3 regions of the Glaciecola sp. 2405UD65-10 genome follow, and region 2 is predicted to be linked to each of the others. Evidence: predicted binding sites of a transcription regulator. Region 2 holds the regulator's gene; each other region holds the start of a gene.
The links. The regulator LexA, encoded in region 2, represses DNA repair genes until DNA is damaged. The targets are predictions, from matches to a motif close to TACTGTATNNNNATACAGTA.
Positions count from the first base shown of each region.

Region 1 (5,271 bases), 1.3 Mb from region 2:
TTATTGCGCTCAAAATTCAATAATGACGGCCTTAAACGCTTGCATTAATAAAATGGCCGATACGCCTAGTGATCCTTTTAGTTACTTCAATCAAGCTCAAAAAGAACGGTTAATTGCACCTCTAAGTAGCTTTGCAGATGATAAAGTGTGGCTTTTGCATGGTAAATTAGATACGCGAATTGTGCGCCCAGTTACCGATGCACTTTATACTCAGTACGCTAAATGGATACCTCAGGAAAACCTTAAGTACCTTACTGACAAAAACTTTGCCCATGTTTTCCCTACCCTACAAAATGGAGGAGATTGTAAAATATCAAGCCCTCCTTTTATTGGAGACTGTAATTTTGATGCCGCAGGGGAAATCCTTAATTTTATTTACCCCAATTTACAGCCTGCTATTAGCAGCAAAGATACCTACGAGCAAGGTAAACTCGTTGAATTTAAACAAGCTGAATTAAGTGACATCAGCGGTGCTGGCATGAATGAAACAGGCTTTGCATTTATTCCAAACACATGCGCGTTAGGCGAAAATTGCACTATTCACATAAGCTTTCACGGCTGTAATCAATCAATAGACAACGTAGGCGATAGTTTTGCAAAGTTAGCGGGTTTTAATGAATGGGCGGTGAGTAACAATATAATAGTTATATATCCGCAAATAAAAAAATCGAGTGTAGCTCCTATGAACCCGCAATCTTGCTGGGATTGGTGGGGTTATACCAATGAAAATTATGCCACTAAGCAAGGTAAGCAAATAAAAGCGGTGTTTAGCATGATGCAAAACGCTGCTGAGCAATTTGCAAAAAATTAAACTTCGATTAGCCACCAATGAAAGAGACAAAAATATGAATGTGCATGAACATCACTTAGGCTCTAAAACTGTTCTTATCACAGGGGGAGCAAGCGGTATAGGCTACGGTATAGGCGAGTATTTGGGTAAGCAAGGCCATTGCATTGTAGTGGCTGACATAAACATAGAAGCCGCAAAACAAGCGGCCAACAATTTCACCAGCATGGGAATAAATAGCCACGCTATATTGCTCAATGTGACTGACACAGCCGCGATTAATACCCTGCCAGCAAGCTTAGGGGATTTACATATTGATGTATTAATTAACAACGCCGGTATTCAGCACGTGAGTAAAATAGAAGATTTTCCTGCAGATAAATTTCGCTTACTCATTGATGTTATGTTGACAGGCCCTGCTTTATTAACAAAAGCATTACTGCCCCGTATGAGAGCAAACAATTACGGGCGCATTATTAACGTGGGCTCTATTCATTCAGTGATTGCCTCACCTTATAAATCAGCCTATGTAGCTGCAAAACACGGTTTGGTAGGATTTGCTAAAACCATTGCTTTAGAAACAGGCGATGCCAACATCACAATAAATAACTTATGCCCCGCTTATGTTAAAACCCCCTTGGTTGAAAAACAAATAGGCGCACAGGCTCAAGAAAATGATATGACTGAAGAGGAAGTTGTAGAAAAAATATTCTTACAGCCCATGCCGAAAAAGGCCTTTATTGAAGTAGAAGAGTTAGCGGCAAGCGCGGCATTCTTAATGGCCGACACTGCGAAAAACATCACAGCGCAAAATATTGTATTAGATGGGGGGTGGACAGCGCGCTAGAAAAATTGGGGGTTTATTGAAATTAAGCTTGCATGTACCTTATGCTTCCGTTTACCTTTGTAGGTCACTGAAAACTATCATAGTATGTCGATGCGTTATAAAACCGTTGGATTAATTGGAAAACCTAGCCACAGTGCTACTCATGCAAGCTTAAATGTATTAATTGACGAGTTGACTTTACGCGGTTGCACTATTTTAATTGAAGAGCGCTTACACTCTTCGTTAGACCGCCATGATATGACGGTTTGCTCTATGCAGGAAATAGGTGTTCAAGCTGAACTTGCCGTGGTAGTTGGCGGTGATGGATACATGTTGGGCGCCGCTCGTGTGCTTGCTGGTTTTAATGTTGATGTGGTAGGTGTTAACCGAGGCAACTTAGGGTTTCTAACAGATATAAACCCAGAGGATATTACTCGCCAACTTGATCATATTTTTAAAGAAAATATCCAACGCGAAGAACGCTTTTTGCTAGAAGCGCAGGTACATAGCAATAATAAGCTACAAAGCACCCACGTTGCGGTAAATGAAGTTGTTCTGCATCATAGCAAAGTTGCACACATGATGGAGTTTGAGTTATATGTGGGTAATTCCTTTGTGTTTAGCCAACGCTCTGATGGCTTAATAATAGCGACCCCTACAGGATCTACTGCTTATTCGTTGTCAGGTGGAGGCCCGATTCTGGTGCCACACTTAGACGCCGTAACCCTTGTTCCTATGTTTCCGCATGCACTAAGTAGCCGCCCTATTGTAGTAGACGCAAACTCAAACATTCGCATAAAAATATCAGACCGAAACGCCGACAATGTGCAAATAAGTTGTGATAGCCATGTGGTAATAAGTTTAGCACCGGGTGATGAAGTGCTAATCAAAAAAAGCCCCAATAAGCTCTCATTGGTCCACCCTCCTGAATATTCCTACTTTAATGTGTTGCGTACTAAATTAAACTGGGGTAGTAAATTATTTTAAAACGCATCTTTACACAACACTAAACACTGTATATATTACCAGTATAAATTATAAGCGTAGTCTTAAGCTGCCTCTTTAAATACGCAGCCGCAATAATACGAAGCTTATACATGTATTCATTCTATTTTGAAAGGTGCTGACATGCTGGTTCATATCGCCATAAAAAATTTAGCTATTGTGAAAAAAGTTGATTTAGCTCTTGGCCTTGGTCTTACAGCCGTAACTGGTGAAACCGGCGCGGGGAAATCAATTGCTCTTGACGCCTTAGGCTTGTGTTTAGGTGATAGGGCTGAGTCAAACATGGTGCGAGAAAATGTAGACAAAGCCGAAGTTGTGGCGCATTTCGATATCTCTAAAGTTAGCAGCGCACAAACATTTTTAAGCGAAAATGAATTACAACAAGATGATAATCCTCATGAGTGTTTTATTCGCAGGGTTATAAGCCCTGAAGGACGCTCAAAAGCATTTGTTAACGGTATACCGGTTAACTTGAGCCAACTTAAAACTCTGGGTAAAACCTTAGCGTTAATTCATGGCCAGCATGCTCATTATCAATTTTTAAAGCCAGAAAACCAGCGCACATTACTAGATCAATATGCTCAGCACCAAGGTTTGCTAGAAAAAACAGCGCAAAGCTATTCTACCTATAAGCACTCAATGCGCAGCTTACAAGAATTAAAAGATAAACAGCAACAACGTCTTGATCGTTCTCAACTTCTTGCGTATCAAGTTCAAGAATTAGACGAATTTAGCTTAGGTGAAAATGAATTTGTAGAACTTGAGCAAAACTTCAAAAAGCTCAACAACACACAAGAGCTAATTAGCAATACTGAATCTGCTTTGCACACCTTGCAATATTCTGAAAATGAAAGTGCGATTAGCTTGTTAAAACAGTCAATAAAGTCTATTTCAAACGTAGCGCAATATGATGAAGCTGTAAATGGCATCATGGAATCGTTACAAAGTGCGTTAATACAAGCTGAAGACGCGTGCAGCGAACTGAGTCACTATCAATCAAGTGTTGAGGCAGATCCTGAACAATTGCAAGAAATGGAAGCGCGTTATGGCAAATGCTTAGAACTTGCCAGAAAGCATCAGGTACAACCTGAAAACTTGTATGAAGCACATATATCCTTATCGGATGAGTATACCTCGCTAACGCAAGATGAAGATAGTTTACTCGAATTACAAACAAAAGTAAGTGAGCAGCTCGAGTTATATAAAAAGGCGGCGGAAAGCTTATACAAATCACGAAAAAAAGCGGCTAAAACGCTCTCTACAGACATACAACACTCTATACGAGAAATGAACTTACCTCACGCTATAGTTGATGTTAGAGTTAACCACGATGACAACGCCGCGCCTATGCTATTAGGAAATGACGTAGTGAGTATTTATTTGTCAGTAAATCCTGGGCAAGCCTGCGAAGTGATGGAAAAAGTGGTTTCAGGTGGTGAATTGTCACGTATAGGATTAGCACTACAGGTTATCGGATCTAAAGATAACCCTATTCCGACTATGGTGTTTGATGAAGTTGATACAGGTATAAGTGGCCCTACCGCTGCGCTTATTGGTAAATTGCTTAGAAAGTTAGGCACGAATGCACAAGTATTGTGTGTAACGCACTTACCCCAAGTGGCGGCACAGGCACATAATCAGTTGTTTGTAAGTAAAGTAACTGATGGTAAATCAACTGAAACGACTTTGTTAAAATTAACCAAAGAAGAACGAATCAATGAAATAGCCCGATTATTAGCAGGCGATGCATTAACGGATACCGCTATTGCTAACGCTCGCGACTTACTTAAACTATAATACAGAACCATTTTTAACTTGAATGGTCTTACGAAGGTAGGTTAGGATGCGTGCGAAAAAATAATAAAGGTAAAACATGAAATCAATACACTTAGCAGTCATTTTCTCTGTATGTATATTTACTACAGCATGTAGTGATTGGATTTATAGAATAGATGTTCCTCAAGGCAACTTTTTGGAGCAAAAAGACGTGGATAAATTACGCGTACAAATGAGCAAAGAGCAAGTTCGATTTGTATTAGGTAACGCGGTGGTAGAAGACAGCTTTGATACTAATACATGGTACTACGTTTACGACATGAAGCGCGGCATGAAAAAGCGCGGTGAAGACGTTAGAAAAGAATTAGTTTTACGCTTCAAAGACGACAAATTGAGCGCCTTAGAGGGTGACTTTGAGCGCCCAGAAGAGTTCGATACTCCGTTAGATTCTTAATTCGCTCAAATTTATTTAACTCGTACGCTTAGATGTTTGTAATAAAGAACACATCTAGGCGTACAATAATTTATATCTCAAGCTACTTGGCCATTGATTCCATTAGCGATACCGCTTCGCTTTGTTGCTCTTTACTGCCTTGCTGAATAACCTCTTCTAGTAATTCACGCGCTGCATCAAAATCTTCCATATCAATATATACCTGCGCTAAATCTAAATTACTAGCTTGATTAGAATCAACTGAATCGTCAAGCCCGCCTGCATCTGGTCTATTGGGTACCAAATTATCTAGGGAGTTTTCTAAGTTAAACTCTAAATCACTATCAGACATTTCGGGCATGCCTTCACTTTCACGCAATAAGTCATCAACATCAAGGAAGTCATCCCCGTCAATTTCTTCTGAAGCAGCTTCATCTGACATTA
Region 1 covers NZ_JBMEUF010000001.1:1,021,958-1,027,228, forward strand. The annotation lists gene ACOI22_RS04665 (polyhydroxybutyrate depolymerase) at 1-811, shown strand, start outside; gene ACOI22_RS04670 (3-hydroxybutyrate dehydrogenase) at 846-1,634, shown strand; gene nadK (NAD(+) kinase) at 1,725-2,600, shown strand; gene recN (DNA repair protein RecN) at 2,742-4,415, shown strand; gene ACOI22_RS04685 (outer membrane protein assembly factor BamE) at 4,492-4,848, shown strand; gene ACOI22_RS04690 (FimV/HubP family polar landmark protein) at 4,931-5,271, opposite strand, start outside.
Region 1: the regulator LexA is predicted to act here: its motif matches at 2,625-2,644, upstream of recN (DNA repair protein RecN).

Region 2 (5,271 bases):
TCGTTATGTGTCAGAACGCTGCGAATTGGGTGAACAAAAAGAAGCGGTTTTTGCGGTTAATATTCCTGAGAATAAAGGCGCGTTTAAAGCCTTTTGCCGTTTGCTAGGCGGCATAGTGATTACCGAATTTAATTATCGTTATAGCAATAATAAGCAAGCGCATATATTTGTTGGCGTAAAACTAAAACACGGTAAAGCAGAGTTTGATGCGCTTATGGCTAAGTTAAGTGAGCATGGCTATGATTATTCTGACTTGTCTCAGAATGAACTAGCAAAACTACATGTTCGCCACATGGTAGGCGGCCGTCCGCAAACGCCAATTGAAGAAAGTATATTTAGCTTTTCGTTCCCAGAATATCCGGGTGCACTCATGCACTTTTTAGATACCTTGGGTGAAAGCTGGAATATCACTATGTTTCATTATAGAAACCATGGTGCAGCGCAGGGTTTAGTATTAGCCGGCTTTGAAATTCAAAGCGAACAGCGAGCCAGTTTTCAAGACTATCTTGATAAACTTGATTTTGAAGTGCAGGAACATCTTGATGATCCTGCTTACAACTTCTTCCTATCATCAGAGTAAGCAACTGCTTACTCTGTTTTTCTTTTTCTAAATTCGCTCTAAGTGCTGGGCTATTTCAGGCCATACTAACGGCATTATAGTATCTTTTAAATCCAAACTTTGCGTGGATACGCTTAAGCTTCCATCTTCATTGCTGGTTATTAAGTGGTTCTCTTTTAATGCGTTTACAAATGTAGCTAGCACGTTTTTATCGTAAAACTCGGGCGAATGCATACCAAACAATATAGACAAACGCTCTGCTACCGCTGTTGACTGCCTTTCAAGCTGAGCGCGGCCAATGGTTTGTTCTGTTTCAAGTACGCGAAGCACTACCGCGTATCGCTGCCACGTTTCTTGCATGCTTCGGCTTAACAACCAAGCGCTATGAAATTCATTAGAGCTTGGTGGTGCGCTACTGTATTGATCACCCTCTTGAATTAACATGCCGGAATTTACTAGGTAGTCTAGTAAATTACTTACATACGCTAATAAGGTTTCACTTGTAAAACTCATGAAAAATTCGCGTTTAAGCATGGGGTAAAGTTGTTCAATCGAGGCCAATATACTGGTTTTATTTAGCTTGCCGTGGGCGAATATGAGCGCCATTACTAAGCTTGGTACCGCAAACATATGCATTATGTTATTGCGATAAAAGGTCAGTAGAATGGCATTGTCTTTTTTAGGTGATACCATTTGGCCGTAAGCGTCTTGAGTTTGCTCAAAGCGATTTAAGGCTAAGGTTCTATCAACAATGTCTTGAGCACTGTTGCTTGGGAAAGTGGCGTCTGAACTATAGGGGTTCGCTTCAAACAAAGCCAAGTAGTCTTTTACGGCTTTGATTAATTCATCTTTACTCATAATGTGAGTTTTTGATGACAACAAAATAAAGGCGAGCAAGGCAGTGCCATTAAGCGCAGCATTGTTATTTATGCGCGTCATAATGTTGTTGGCAAGGCTATTCACCGTTGGAGTTAACCATTTAGGCTTTTTATCATCATCGGTAACGTGCTCACGCCAGTCAGGTACTTCTTGGTCTAGAAAGTTATTAAGTGAAAGTGGCTCACCAAAGTTTACATATCCATGGCCGTAGTTTTTGAGTTTTCGTATAGCTGAGAATACCTGTGTTGGTGATTCTTTTTTCTTTGATTTGCCTTTGAGCTCTTTCATGTAGCTTTTCACTTCCATTACATGCTCATACCCTATGTAAACGGGAACAATAGACACAGGGCGCTTAACCCCTTTAGTGAAGGCTTGAATGGTCATCGCTAGCATACCCGTTTTAGGCGGAAGCAGGCGGCCAGTGCGGCTGCGCCCACCTTCGGGGAAGTATTTAACCGAATAGCCTTTATTAAATAGTAGCTCTAAATATTCACGGAATACGCTTGAGTACAATTTGTTTCCGGCAAAGCTTCGGCGCAAAAAGAACGCTCCGCAGCGCCTAAAAATTGGCCCTGCAGGCCAGAAATTCAAATTAATACCAGCAGCAATATGGGGGGTTACTAAACCTTCATGATAAATTACATAAGTTAATAGTAAGTAATCCATATGGCTTCGGTGGCAAGGCACATAAATAATTTCATGGCCGTTTGCGGCAAGCTCTCGCACGCGGTCGGCATGCCCTACATCTATGCCATCGTAAATTTTGTTCCATACCCGGCTAAGTACGCGGTCACCAATTCTAATTAAGCCTTCACGGTAATCAGCGGCAATCTCTTTGGCATACCTTTGGGCTTTTGCGCGTGCCTTTGTGGGGTGAACCTTTTTGTGTTTTGCCTCGTCTTCTATGGCTTGTTTAACCGAGCTTGCACCTAAAATAGAATTATACAAGCTAGCCCTTTCTAACAACGTTGGGCCGCTTAAAGTTTGTTGCTTGCGCTGAAAATGGGTACGTGCCACACGTATTAACTTATGGGCTATTTGTTGATCGCTTCCTTTTAACGCCGCCATTTCTTTAGTGGAAACAGGCTTTGAGTAGGTTACAAAATTATCACGCCCAAAGAACAAAACAATCATGGCTTTACGTAGCCAGTTAGGCGAGGCTTTAATTGCAATTAACTGCGCAAACCCTGAACGCTCTTTTCCTGCTGAACGCCCCCATGATATGAAAACAGGAACAAGCTGGACGTCAACGTCTTGGTGCTCACGCTGAAAATGAAACATTTGCGTGAAGTTATCTTCAATTGTGGTTGGTTTTATTTGCCGAGTAATAATACTTTGCGGACGATTTAAATAATAGCTACGTTCGTATTGCTCACCTTCAAGCTTTAGCATGGTTTTAGGCGAAGGCAAGTTTAGGAATGTTGTTGATTTTTCTAGGGCAATAGAATCGGTGAACGATTTTGTTTGCAGCAAATATACAATAGGCTTTGATGGGTCAATGCCCAGCTCTTTTGTTAAATCGTTGGGAATACTTTTAACCGAAACTAGCCATCCAATAGGCTTAGCAAGCAATGATCGTAAAAAGTTTACAATCGCTTTCATAAAATCTCCAGTAGTATAAAAATGATAATGTTGGAAAATGGAATATTTATTGAGATTACAATGTTATCACGAACTAAGGCTGCAGATGCACTGTAAAGTTGTATCAAAACATAACATTCCCCGCTAGTAAGACCACTTCAAGCTATAAAAATGTTCATATCTAGCTGATAAACGTAAAATAAAGTTGCTAATAGCTTATTAAAAGTTATACTGGGTTTAACTGTATAGATGAACAGGCTGTGTATGCGTCCACTAACCCCTAGGCAACAAGAAGTACTTGATCTCATAAAAACTACTATGATTGATACGGGTATGCCCCCTACGCGAGCAGAAATTGCGCGCCAACTTGGTTTTAAATCTGCAAATGCTGCAGAAGAGCATTTAAAAGCCTTGGCTAAAAAAGGCGTTATTGAAATTTTGCCGGGCACAAGCCGCGGTATAAAACTTAACGTTGATTTAGAAGATGAGGTAGAAGATGGCTTGCCCTTAATAGGCCAAGTAGCCGCGGGTGAACCCATATTAGCTCAAGAGCACATTGAAAATAGATTTAAGTGTGACCCTACCATGTTCCACCCCCAGGCTGATTACTTGTTGCGCGTACGCGGAATGAGTATGAAAGACATTGGCATAATGGATGGTGATTTGCTGGCGGTTCATAAAACGGATCAAGTGAATAACGGTCAAGTAGTGGTAGCGCGAGTTGATGAAGATGTTACGGTTAAGCGTTTCGAGCGTAAAGGCAGTGAAATTTTATTGCATGCTGAGAATGAAGAATTCGAGCCAATTCGAGTTGATCTAGCCTCGCAATTCTTTACCGTTGAAGGTTTAGCTGTAGGCGTTATTCGCGATCACGGCGATTTATAATCTAAAAAACTGTTTGGTTAACAATTAGTTTGTGAAAAATCATCCCATAGGGCGCTTATTTCTAAGCGCCCTTTTTTAATTCCCCTACGCAATTCGCTTATTAATAAAGCAAATACTGAATAAAAATTATAAAAAACACTAGACTAGCGGCGAAAATTGTTTGATTATTGATCGTGTTTTTACAAAATATAAACATTTGCGTTACTTTAATTTAATCTTTTGTCTGCAATATGGATGTGTGGCTTTGCTATATGCATCTGTTTTTTGTACACATAGTGGGAGTATTAGTGTGAAGCTCAGACCTTTCCTTTCTTTTCTACTACCTAGCATTTTCTCGACGAGTGCTTTTGCAGAAAATGTTGCTAGCAGTGGCCGTTCAGATTTGAACTTGCGTCCGGGTGTAACTGACATCTCTCATCAAGTGTATGATTTACACATGCTAATGTTTTTCATTTGCGTGGTAATTGCCGTATTAGTTTTTGGTGTAATGTTTTATTCCATGATCGCCCATAGAAAATCTAAAGGGGCAAAGCCAGCGAATTTTCATGAAAACGTGAAAGTGGAAATTGCATGGACAGTGGTGCCTTTTCTAATTTTAGTTGGTATGGCAGTGCCTGCGGCTAAAACCTTGCTTGATATGGAAGACGTAAGTAAGCCAGATGTAACCATTTTGGTAACCGGTTCCCAGTGGAAATGGCATTACAAATACAGGGATAATGACCTTGAATTTTATTCAGTAATGGCCACCCAGCAAAAGCAAATACAAAACAAATTCGAAAAAACCGAAAATTACCTGCTAGAAGTAGACCGCCCCTTAGTGATTCCTACTGGAAAAAAAGTCAGATTCTTAATTACCTCAGATGACGTTATTCATTCGTGGTGGGTGCCTGACTTTGCCGTTAAAAAAGATGCTAACCCCGGTTTTATTAACGAAGCGTGGACGAATGTAAACGAGCCCGGTATATATCGCGGACAGTGCGCTGAACTTTGCGGCAAAGATCATGGTTTTATGCCCGTGGTAGTTATTGCAAAAGAGCCTGCTGAATATGAAGCGTGGATAGCAGAGCAAGAAGCCATTGCGCAAAAAGCGCGCGAAGAAGAGCAGCGCTTATTGGCTATGAACATGAGCATGGATGAGCTAATGACAAACGGTAAACGCATTTATGACGGCGTATGTGCGGCTTGTCATATGCCTAACGGTGAAGGTTTACCGGGTGTTTTCCCGGCATTGAAAGGTTCGCAAATGGCTACCGAAGATATTCCAGGGCACATTGATATAGTCGTAAACGGTAAGAGCGGTACTTCAATGGCGTCGTTTTCAAAACAGTTAACTATGTCTGAAATTGCGGCTGTAGTTACTTACGAGC
Region 2 covers NZ_JBMEUF010000001.1:2,320,600-2,325,870, reverse strand. The annotation lists gene ilvA (threonine ammonia-lyase, biosynthetic) at 1-580, shown strand, start outside; gene plsB (glycerol-3-phosphate 1-O-acyltransferase PlsB) at 608-3,040, opposite strand; gene lexA (transcriptional repressor LexA) at 3,284-3,904, shown strand; gene coxB (cytochrome c oxidase subunit II) at 4,233-5,271, shown strand, end outside.

Region 3 (5,271 bases), on a different contig from region 2:
GCGCTACAATAAAATACATCTGTTTGATGTGGACGTAGCTGACAAGACAGCCTCTTACCGAGAATCTACATATACCGAAGCTGGCGATAAACTTTGTGTATTTGACGCGGGCTTTGCCACTGTAGGTATGAGTATTTGTTATGACGTCCGTTTCGCTGGCATGTTTGATGCTATGCGAGATGACAGCGGGCAAGCGCCTAGTATACTTGTTGTGCCCAGCGCGTTTACTAAAAAGACCGGAGAGGCGCATTGGCATCCTTTATTACAGGCACGAAGTATCGAAAATCAGTGTTTTGTAGTAGCATCTAACCAAACGGGTATTCATGCAGATGGCCGAGAAACTTTTGGCAACAGTTGTATTTATTCTCCTTGGGGAGAATGTTTGAGCCTTGTAGAAAACGGCGAGGGCTTTGCAATTGCGCCCTTCGATGTAAAACAAATACAAGAGATTCGACAAAAAATGCCCATTCACCTTCATAAAAAAGAGAGATACTCGATTGAACGCTAACGTTGTAGATAATCTATTAGGACAGTCTGATTTAGACACTAATAAAGTGACTGGGCTATTAGAATTAATCCTAGACTATAATAATGACTTTGCTGACCTGTACTTCCAGTTGTCGCAGCATGAAAGCTGGGTACTTGAAGATGGCATTATAAAAGATGGTAGCTACAACATTGAGCGAGGCGTAGGCGTTCGTGCAATTTCGGGGGAAAAAACGGGCTTTGCATATTCTGATGAAATAAGTGAATCTACCTTAACTGATGCATGTAAAGCGGCGCGCAGTATATCTAAGCACGGTGCTAGCCATGCAGTAAAAGGTTTGCAGTTAAATAAAAGTGTGCCGCTATATACCGCAAAAAATCCACTATTAAATATGCCTGATACCGAAAAAGTAGACTTATTGCGCAGAGTTGACGCATATGTAAGGCAACAAGCGAGTGAAATTAGCCAAGTGAGCGTGAGCTTAACTGGCGTTTATGAAGAAATATTAGTAGCGGCAAGTGATGGCACCTTAGCCACTGATATAAGGCCCTTGATCAGATTAAATTGCTCAGTCTTGTTAGAAAAAGATGGCAAACGTGAACGCGGTAGTTCAGGTGCAGGCGGCCGCCGCACTTATGATTTCTTTTTTCAAAATATTAGTGAAGGCAAGCCTCGATACCAGCAAATTGCCGATGAAGCCCTACACATGGCCAGAGTGAACTTAGATGCTGTGCCGGCACCCGCTGGCGCAATGCCTGTGGTATTAGGTAGCGGATGGCCGGGCGTATTGCTTCATGAAGCGGTAGGTCATGGACTAGAAGGCGACTTTAACCGTAAAGGTGCGTCAACCTTTAGCGGCAGAATAGGCCAACAAGTGGCATCTCGTGGTGTCACGGTGGTGGATGATGGCAGTATAGAAGATAGACGAGGCTCATTGAGTATTGATGATGAAGGTACTCCCACACAGCGCAATGTATTGATTGAAGATGGTATTTTGACTGGCTACATGCAAGATAAGCAAAATGCTAAGTTAATGGGCGTTAAACCAACAGGTAACGGCCGCAGAGAATCGTATGCACACTTGCCCATGCCGCGTATGACCAACACTTATATGTTGTCAGGGGAGCATGCACCTGATGATATTATCGCTTCTGTTGAAAAAGGGATTTATGCCCCGAATTTTGGCGGTGGCCAAGTAGACATTACCTCAGGTAAATTCGTTTTCTCAACGTCAGAAGCATATATGATTGAAAATGGTAAAATAAGCCACCCAATTAAAGGTGCTACCTTAATTGGCAATGGACCCGAGTCTATGCAAAAAATCTCGATGATTGGCAATGACTCGTGTTTAGATGCTGGCGTAGGTGTGTGTGGTAAAGATGGGCAGTCAGTGCCTGTAGGCGTAGGGCAACCTACGCTTAAGATAGATGAAATGACGGTAGGCGGAACCGCTTAAGCGAATTTCATCCGTTTTATAAAACGCTTAATTCGATTGCACACGGCTACCATGTTTGTTGCCGGCATGTTAGGTGCAGTTGCTATGAGTGATTCTATTTCGCTAGACTTTACAGTCATCATAGGAACATGCGCCATTAGCATTGAATAACCTTCAAAGCGCAGTATTTTAGTTAAGGAACATTTATATTCCTTAGGTAGATATACTGGGAAGGGGGCGACTAAGGTTTTCTTAACCTTAACGATAAGATCAGCCACATAAAGCATCTTTTCTTTATGGTTAACTAAGCTAATATCTCTATCAGTATGCCCTGGCGTATTTATTACCTTCCAATCTTCAAAGCCCGGTATTGAGCTATTATCAGCAAGGGTTTGACAGGCATTTAGTTTAGCGGGGTACCATATGTTTTTTCGTTTTTTGCCTAATCGCCCGGCGACCCAAAGTGCTAATGACATATCAGCTAAATGAGCAAACCTACCTTTAAACCCTTTATACCAGTGGGAGTTGTGTTCTCCGGTTAGTATTTTTGCGCCGGTTTTTTTACGCAAATATTCTGCGCAGCCGGCGTGATCAGGATGCATATGGGTAACCATCACAACTTTCAAATCGCTCAAAGGGCGTTTAAGTGTGTGTTTGAAGAACCAAGCAATTTCGTCATAATCTACTTTCGAGCAGCCGTCTAGCAACATACATCCGTGAGGATATTCTACAAGGTGAATATTTTGAATGTAGCCTGCGAAAGTATGTAATTTCATAGAGGATAAACTTCATGAGCAAGTAAAACACAAACTCATCGTACCACTATATTTAACATTTTATTAAGCTTTTTTTAACTCAATAACGTCTGCGTTTTCTTTCTCAAGTATTTCTTGCGCATCAGAACCTTTTAGAATTTTACTTAAGGTATCCTTGTTTTTTGCCAATAATATTGACAGTTCTTCAGCTATAGCTTCGTCTAATTCAATGCCCTTTGCCTGAATATAAACACTTAGGTTGTCAGCGACTTCAAGCATTTTGTCGTATTGGTCGGCTTCTTTCTTATTTGTGGTAACCAATTTATCGACTCCCTTATGTTGTACTACATATTGAGTTATAACAGCCATATTGCACTCCAAATGTTTGCATAATGATTCACCTAATATACCCATTTTAACTGTATAAATAAACAGTTTTAAATGAGCGCATCAAAATGGGCAGAATAAAAGCGCCACTAAGCCAAATTATAGCCAGCAAGTTGGCATAATTGACGATAAATTAGACGCTTAACTTTTTGTAAAATTAAAAGTCCTTAAATTACAATACTTGGTCAAAAAAGAGATAGAAACCGCTTTATTAATCGCCTATTGTTGAACCACGATTTAGTGCTTGTTTAGTCAAGCCGTTTGTAAAATCATGTTAAACCAGTTAGACAGGGATAGTTAGTTGTATGCAGTATATCCAATTGCAGGAAGTGGGCAGCTTCCATTTATTTTTAGCCGTCAGTATTTTAATCGCTTGTTCATTTATAATAGGCGCCTTCTCTTATCATTTATACCTTAAAAGCACTCAGCCTTTATTAAGCGAGCTAAGGCAAAACGAGCCTAATGAAACGCTTGCGGAGCACATTCTCAAACAAAATTTTGTGTTAGCTAGCAGAATTCGTTCAATCATCAAAAGTATTATTAACTCCAATTACGTATTAAGTGACAAAGGCCTTTATGCATCACTTTTACAAACCCCACTGCGTGACAATATACAAGAGTTAAGGCTAGTGGCCAGCGCACTTATGCAGCAACAAGTACTTGAGCCGTCCAAAACGAGGCAGGACCAGTTTGAAACGCCCAATGAGGTTCAATGGGAAGATTTGGGTGGGCTTATACAAGAGCAACTTGAAGCGTTTAGATGTTTATGTTCACAGCACAATATTTCGTTTAATTTTGATAACAGATTACCAACAGGCTTTCACACGGATGTTAGATGGTTACGCTGTGCAATCCAGGAGCTTATATCAAACGGAATAAAAAACAATCGCAGCGATATTGCGATTGAGCTGAAGGCTGAGTTAGAAAATGAGCAGCTCTTTATTTGTGTTTCAGACAACGGTAAAGGCCTTCCTGGCGATATAAGTAATAAGTTACTTTCTGGTTTGCCTAGTAAAGTACAGTGGATAAGGCGAAGTGATGCTCAATTACATTCGTTAAACTTATTCAGCATTCAAGGGCATTTGCGGTCAATAGGTGGGCACTTGCATGTTCAAAGCGCTAAACATTATGCTACAAGGGTGGTTATGCAAATGCCGATGGCTTCAAATGCATATAGCGTGAGTGAGGCAAAAACGCAAAACATCAATGGTTTAGCTAACGAAATAAACGAAACAACTGCGCAAAGCTTTACCACGCAAACTGAACGAGTTTTACTAATTGAAAGTAATCAAGGCTATGCTTCATCACTTATTGAACAACTCGCCAAACAATACCACGTAACACACAGTAAAAGTATAGAAGCGGGCGTTCAAATACTTGAAAGTAATAACGTTAGTTGTATTTTAATAGACGCAGAATGCGATTTTAGCAATGGCTTTTCCTTGATGGCATATTTACAAAACAGCCAAAGCTTTCAAGATATCCCGGTCGTTTTACTTGGTCAAAATGATCCCAACATAAGCCAGCTTAGCACGCTTAGTGCAGGGTTCTCTGCCACTATCGAAAAACCTTTTATGCCGAGTGTATTAAAAGTACTCGTTAAACAAGTGCTTGATGAAAAGCGTAAGATACAGCAACGAATAGAAAACGAGTTAGCTATTTACCATGCAAATTTATCGGGCATCGAAACGGTTAGCAGCGCTGAAGAAAAACTGTTTACCGACAAATTTAATGCACTTCTTGAAGAGCATTTTTGCGATGAAAGCTTTACGCGTAAAACCGCTGCAGATTTGCTCTTCATGAGCGAAAAAACGCTAAGCCGAAGACTGTCATCGTATTACAAATCAGGTTTTTCCGAGCTTGTGAAACGCTTTCGCTTAGTAAAAGCTAAAAATAAAATAAGACAAGGAGAGCAGGTTACGCAAGTGGCTTACGATTGCGGCTTTAGTTCGCCCTCATATTTCACGCAGTGTTTCAGAAGTGAATATGGCTTTGCACCTTCAAAGCTTAACAAGCTACAAAATTGCGCTTAATTAAATAACAAATAGAAGTTACGTAAGATTAATCACAAGTGATTGGGTAAGCTGACTTGTCCTAACTAATTCCACCTAGTATTTGAATTTGTGCAATGTCGGTATCACCCTTTATGACTTTTAACACCGCATCTTGTATTAGAGTACGCATACCATCGTCAATGGCTTGTGCTT
Region 3 covers NZ_JBMEUF010000002.1:285,347-290,617, reverse strand. The annotation lists gene ACOI22_RS13355 (carbon-nitrogen hydrolase family protein) at 1-508, shown strand, start outside; gene tldD (metalloprotease TldD) at 498-1,943, shown strand; gene ACOI22_RS13345 (MBL fold metallo-hydrolase) at 1,940-2,698, opposite strand; gene ACOI22_RS13340 (YebG family protein) at 2,762-3,046, opposite strand; gene ACOI22_RS13335 (helix-turn-helix domain-containing protein) at 3,370-5,097, shown strand; gene ACOI22_RS13330 (ATPase, T2SS/T4P/T4SS family) at 5,159-5,271, opposite strand, start outside.
Region 3: the regulator LexA is predicted to act here: its motif matches at 3,095-3,114, upstream of ACOI22_RS13340 (YebG family protein).